Regions from separate parts of the Dyella jiangningensis genome, predicted to be linked through region 2. Evidence: riboswitches for the same ligand, from Rfam matches in the RefSeq annotation. Region 2 holds a riboswitch; the other holds the start of a gene.
The links. Region 2 has a riboswitch for cobalamin ahead of btuB (TonB-dependent vitamin B12 receptor). Riboswitches for the same ligand answer to the same signal wherever they lie in the genome.

Region 1: another riboswitch for cobalamin. It lies ahead of CA260_RS01440 (ribonucleoside-diphosphate reductase subunit alpha); the one in region 2 lies ahead of btuB (TonB-dependent vitamin B12 receptor).

What each region holds. Positions count from the first base shown of each region.
Region 1 covers NZ_NFZS01000001.1:337,733-340,985, reverse strand. Annotated here, with positions in the region: gene CA260_RS01445 (cation:proton antiporter) at 1-801, opposite strand, end outside; cobalamin riboswitch at 1,025-1,238, shown strand; gene CA260_RS01440 (ribonucleoside-diphosphate reductase subunit alpha) at 1,396-3,253, shown strand, end outside.
Region 2 covers NZ_NFZS01000004.1:877,172-880,424, reverse strand. Annotated here, with positions in the region: gene clpB (ATP-dependent chaperone ClpB) at 1-243, shown strand, start outside; cobalamin riboswitch at 1,221-1,458, shown strand; gene btuB (TonB-dependent vitamin B12 receptor) at 1,572-3,253, shown strand, end outside.

The DNA of each region.
Region 1 (3,253 bases), on a different contig from region 2:
GAACAGGAATGCGCCGAACACGGCATGCAGGCCCAGCCATTCGGTGATCGCCGCGCAACCGATCGCGCCGGCCGGCAGGAACGCGAGCACCACGCCATTCGCATGACCGTCGGGCGCATGCCGCGCGAGCAGCCACGCGCATGACGGGCGCAACACCAACCAGGCCGCGCCCAGCAGCAGCACCAGCCCGCCGACGGTCCGCCAGAACGGCAGCCAGTCACCGTGCGCGCTGATCAACGCCACCACCAGGGCCAGCGCCACCCAGGCCAGCACGTCGACCACGGCGGCAGCGGCAATGCCCAGGCGGCCGGGAAGACTGTCGGAGAGTCCACGCTGCTTCACGATGCGCGCCATCACCGGCAGCGCCGTGATCGCACACGCCGTGGCGATGAACATCGCAAACGGCCCGTACGCCATGCCGGCAGGTGCGTAGCCGCGGAACAGCCAGGGTGAAACCCCGAGGGCGAGCAAGGCCGGCAGCACGAAGGCCAGTCCGCCGATCCACATCGCCGGCCGCAGCAGGCGGCTGCCCGTCGGCACGCGCAGCTCGGCGCCGATGACCGTCATGAACAACACCAGGCCCAGCGTGCTCAGGCTCTGCAGGGCGACGAGGCTATCAGCAGGAAACAGGCTCGCCTGCCACGACGGCGCCAGCGCCCCGAACAACAGTGGACCCAGCGCCAGCCCCGCCAGCATCTCTCCCACGACGGCCGGTTGGCCCAGCCAGCGCAGCAGCCAGGCCATCAACCGCGAAGCCACGATGATCACCAGCAATTGGACGAGCAACAGCGGATGCCCCATCGACCCATCCCTTCCCCCGCAAGACGAGCAGGCAGCTTGCCCGGCGGCGAAACCTGCCGCAACGCCGCCCCCGGGCATGACCGCCGGGCCATCGGGCCCATCCGTTCCGCGCAGCGCCTGCCCAACATTCCTTGCGTGCGATAAGCCGCGCGGCCGCCTCGTCTTTTTCCAGTTATCCACGCCCCATCCACAAGTTATTGGGTTGACCCGCCCCTGTCGGCCCGATATGTTGTGCCCCGTCGGTGCCACTCTCAGACTTGATGTCGGACTGGCTTAATAGGGAATCCGGTGGAAATCCGGGACTGCCCCGCAGCGGTAAACGGAAACGAAAGCCAACAACGCACTGGCCCTCAGCGGCTGGGAAGCGGGAGCGAGTAGGCCGGGTCGCAAGACCCTCGTCCGTGAGTCCGAAGACCTGCCGACAGCCGTGGCCAATGCACCACGGTGAGTAGTGGCGGCTTCCGCGGGGAAGCGCGTCGATGCGCGGGGCGCTGCCCTGCCGCTCGGCCGTCCGTGAAGTTCCACTGCTCCTTTCCTTTCAGCCCTGCGCGCGGGAGCAGGCGGTTGATTGACCAAGCTTGGAGCGAAGTCGCCATGCAACCTATCGATACCACCGGCCGCGAACGTGAAGACGAGCGCGCCGACGCCCCCGCTTTCCCCACTGACAGCGTCGTGGCCGAGGCACCGCGCACGGATACCCCGTTCGCGCTGACCCCACCGCACAACCCGGGCCAGATGCGCGTGACCAAGCGCAACGGCCGCCAGGAAACGGTGGACGTGAACAAGATCGTCCGCGCCGTGACCCGCAGCAGCGAAGGCCTGCATGCGGTCGATCCGCTGCGCGTGGCGCTCAAGACCATCGGCGGCCTGTACGACGGCGCCACCACGCAGGAACTGGACGAGCTGTCCATCCGCACCGCCGCCGCGCTCACCGCGGAAGAACCCGAATACGGCCAGCTCGCCGCGCGCCTGCTGGGCGCATACATCGACAAGGAAGTGAGCGGCCAGGAGATCCAGAGCTTCTCGCAGTCGATCGCGCGCGGCGCGGAACTGGGCATCGTCAACGACCGCCTGCGCGATTTCGTCTCGGCCAACGCGCGCAAGCTCAACGACGCGATCGATCCGCTGGCCACGCGCCGCTTCGAATACTTCGGCCTGCGCACGGTGTACGACCGCTACCTGCTGCGCCATCCGCAGCGGCGCTTGGTGATCGAGACGCCGCAGCACTTCTTCATGCGCATCGCCTGCGCGCTGGGCGGCAACGAGATCGGCGAGACGCTGGAGCTGTATCGCCTGCTGTCCTCGCTGGAATACATCGCCAGCTCGCCGACGCTGTTCAATTCGGGCACCGCGCACGAGCAGTTGAGCTCGTGCTTCCTGCTCGACTCGCCGGCCGATTCGCTGGAATCGATCTACGAAAAGTACGGCGACGTCGCCAAGCTCAGCAAGTTCGCCGGCGGCATCGGCCTGGCCTATTCGCGCGTGCGTTCGCGCGGTTCGCTGATCAAGGGCACCAACGGCCACTCCAACGGCCTGGTGCCGTGGCTGAAGACGCTGGACGCCTCGGTCGCCGCCGTGAACCAGGGCGGCAAGCGCAAGGGCGCGGCCTGCGTATACCTGGAGCCGTGGCACGGCGACATCGAGGAATTCCTTGAGCTGCGCGACAACACCGGTGACGACGCACGTCGCACGCACAACCTCAACCTCGCCAACTGGATTCCCGACGAATTCATGCGCCGCGTGGAAACGGACGGCGAGTGGTCGCTGTTCGATCCCAAGGTGGTGCCGCACTTCGTGGACAGCTGGGGCGAGACGTTCGACAAGGCGTATCGCGACGCGGAAGCTGCCGGTCTTGCGGTGAAGAAGGTGAAGGCGCGCGAGCTGTATGCGCGCATGCTGCGCACGCTGGCGCAGACCGGCAACGGCTGGATGACCTTCAAGGATCGCAGCAACGCCACCAGCAACCAGACCGCGAAGGCGGAAAACGTCATCCATCTGTCGAACCTGTGCACCGAGATCCTGGAAGTCACCAACGCCCAGGAAACGGCGGTGTGCAACCTGGGCTCGGTGAACCTGTCGCGCCACGTGGTGGACGGCCGCTTCGATTTCGACAAGCTCGCCGCCACGGTGCGTACCGCCGTTCGCCAGCTCGATCGCGTGATCGATCTCAACTTCTATCCGATCGACACCGCGAAGGTCGCCAACCACAAGTGGCGTCCGGTGGGCCTGGGCGTGATGGGCCTGCAGGACGTGTTCTTCAAGCTGCGCCTGCCGTTCGATTCGGCCGAAGCGCTGGCGCTGTCGACGCGCATCGCCGAGGAGATCTACTTCAACGCGCTGTCGCAGTCGAACGAACTGGCGATGGAACACGGCCCGCACCCGGGCTTTGCCGAAAGCCGCGCCGCCAACGGCGAGCTGCAGTTCGACTACTGGCCGAACGCCAAGCCGAACG
Region 2 (3,253 bases):
CTGGCGTATCTGGAGAAGCGCCTGGCCGAACGCCAGCTCAAGCTCGACATCGGCGACAAGGCGCTGGATCTGCTCGGCAACGTGGGTTTCGATCCGGTGTATGGCGCGCGTCCTCTGAAGCGTGCGATCCAGCAGCAGCTGGAAAATCCACTGGCGAAGGAAATTCTCGAGGGACGCTTCGAGGCAGGCAGCACCGTGGTGGTGGGTGCCGAGCAGGGCCATCTGGTTTTCAGCAAGCAGTGACGCCTGATTGCTGATGGAGTCGTGAAACGCCCGCGCTGGGTTGCAGCGCGGGCTTTTTTTATCTGCGTAATGTCGCGACACCGCTGCCGTTCTTTTTTTGTAGGAGCGCACCCAGTGCGCGACCGCGGATTGGCAGGGTTGCCCCGGTCTGTGGATGTCGAGATGAGGTATACCGTCACGCTGCGGTCGCGCACTGGGTGCGCTCCTACATGAGTAGGTAGCGCCCTCGCGAGCACCCGCCCCTCACCCCAGCCCTCTCCCCGGAGGGAGAGGGAGAAAAAGCGTGGTGGCGCCCAAGATTCCCTCACGACGCAACGAAGCTGCTTTAAGTCCTCTTCGCTATGGCGCGTTGCGGTGTAGCCGTTCCGTTCGAGGTAGTAACGAACCTATCCCGACTGGCCTCAGTCATCCGACGCTTCTATCCCACGTACTGCTATGAGCCCTTGGCTCTGAAGGCCATTTTCTTTGGGTTACTTTTGACGCGAAGCTAATCCCGTGGGACTTTGACTTCGGGCTGGCGCCCTCCGCCCTTCCTCGCCCCTCAAAGCCGGCGCCATCCATGGCGCCTCCCCGCGTGCGGGCTGGCTTCGCCGTTCGCACGCAAAGAACGCGTGCGTGGGCCAGCAAAAGAAAAGTGACTCGAGCTTCCCACGGGACTAGCTGTGCGTCGCCGGCAGGAGATCGAAACGCCCGCTGCGTCCCTCAGGGACTAGCTTTGCGTCGTAAGCGGCAATCTAGCGAAAGCATGGCAACCGGACGTCGCGCACTAGCAAAGCCGAAGAAATACAGCCCACCGCGAACGGCTGTCGCGCACAGGGTGCGCTCCTACAAAGGAGAGGAGATGTGTCGGGCGAACATCCATAGGCGAACCCCAGAGAGACCGAGCCAAACACCACCGATATCCCCCCAAGCAACACCACAAGTTCGCCCGGCCATCCCATTTCGCCCAAACCACACCCACCCTCCATCCCTCTGCTACCATCCCTCCCGCCTGAGGTGACCGTCGGCGTAAAGCCGGTGGTTGAAACGGGAATCCGGTGCGGCGCGTGAGCGCCTAATCCGGAGCTGCCCCCGCAACGGTAGGCGAACCGCGATCCCCGTGATCGCAGGAACGACTGAAAGCCACTGTGCCATGTGCATGGGAAGGCGTCGTTCCCCAAGGACATGACGTCCAGGTTCGCGAGCCCGGAGACCGGCCTCGAGGTACGACCAGACAGGCGGTGGGCCATGTCATGGATGCCGTGCAGCCGCACGGCCGCCACGCACTCCTCCGCCTGCCTTTCATCCCTTGTGCTTCGCGCGGGCAGGCGCGATTGAGGAGCATTGCTTTGGCCATCCATCTTTCATTGGTCCGTCGTTCCATTCTGGCGACGGCGCTTCTTTCTGTTCTTGGTCCGGCATTTGCCGACGACGCGACCGATCTCAACGGTATCGTGGTGACCGCCACGCGCACGTCGCAGACGCAGGAGCAGACGCTTTCCGCGGTGACGGTGATCGATCGCGCCGATATCGAGCGCCTGCAGCCGTCCTCGGTGGCGGACCTGCTGCGGGGCACGCCAGGCGTGTCAATCACCAACAACGGCGGCCTGGGCAAGGCAACCAGCATATTCATGCGTGGCACCGAGGCGGACCATGTGCTGGTGATGATCGACGGTATCAAGATCGGCTCCGCCACGCTGGGTACGGCAGCACTGCAGGATATTCCGGTCGAGCAGATCGAGCGCATCGAGATCGTGCGCGGCCCGTTCTCCAGCCTGTACGGTTCGGAGGCGATCGGCGGCGTGATCCAGATCTTCACCCGCCGCCCCGAAGGCGCCTTCGTGCCGTCCTTCAGCCTGGGCGTGGGCAGCTACAGCCACCTGGCTGGTTCGGCGGGTTTCGCCGGCAAGAGCGGCAACGGCTGGTATTCGATCGAGGCTTCGCATGAGCAGACGCATGGCATCAATTCGTGCCGCGTCGGCGCCGCCGAAGTGTTCGCGGCCTGCTATGCCGACCAGCCTGACAAGGACGGCTACCGCAACCATGCGTTGACCGTGCAGGGCGGCTACAGGTTCGACGAGCAGTGGGATGCCGACCTGCGCATGTTCCGCAGCGAAGGCCACAACGACTACGACGGCACGTATACCGACTCCGACCAGAGCGCCATGCAGGTGCTGGGCGGCCGCGTGCATTATCGTCCCGCCAAGAACGTGGCCCTGACGCTCAGCCTTGGCACCAGTGGCGACTTCAGCAAGGACTTCTACCAGGGCGTCTACGTCGACCGCTTCGACACGCATCGCGACGTCGGATCGCTGCAGGCGGACGTAGGTTTCTGGGGCGGGCTGCTGTCGACGGGCTTTGATTGGCAGCGCGACCAGGTGGACAGCACGGCCGGCTACATCAATCCGTTCACGCAGTCTCCGGTAGACAGCCGCACCACCCGCGGCGTGTTCGCACAGTGGCAGCAGACCTTCGGTAGCCAGTCGATCCAGGCCAGCGTGCGCCATGACGACAACAGCCAGTTCGGCAGCAGGAACACGGGCAGCCTTTTGTGGGGTTGGGACTTCACCCGGACGCTGCGCCTGACGGCGAGCTACGGCACCGCGTTCAAGGCGCCGACCTTCAACGATCTCTACTACCCCTATTACGGCAATCCGGACCTGAAGCCCGAGCGTTCGAAAAACGTCGAAGTGGGCCTGCGCGGCAGCTACGGCTGGGGCTACTGGTCGTTGAACGCATTCCGCAACAACGTCACCGACCTCATCACCTACGATGCCGCGACGCAGGCGCCGGGCAACGTGGACAAGGCACGCATTCGCGGTGCGGAAGGCGTGGTCAGTGGGCAGGTCGCCGGCTGGCAGGTGACGGGCACGGGCACCTGGCTGGATCCGCGTGACGAATCGGTCAACTACGAAGGCAACCTGCTGCCGCGTCGTGCACGCCAGACGGCGAACGTGGATGTGGATCGCAGCTTCGGGGACTTCAGTGTGGGCGGCACCTGGTTCGCCTCGGGCCGTCGCTATGACGACCT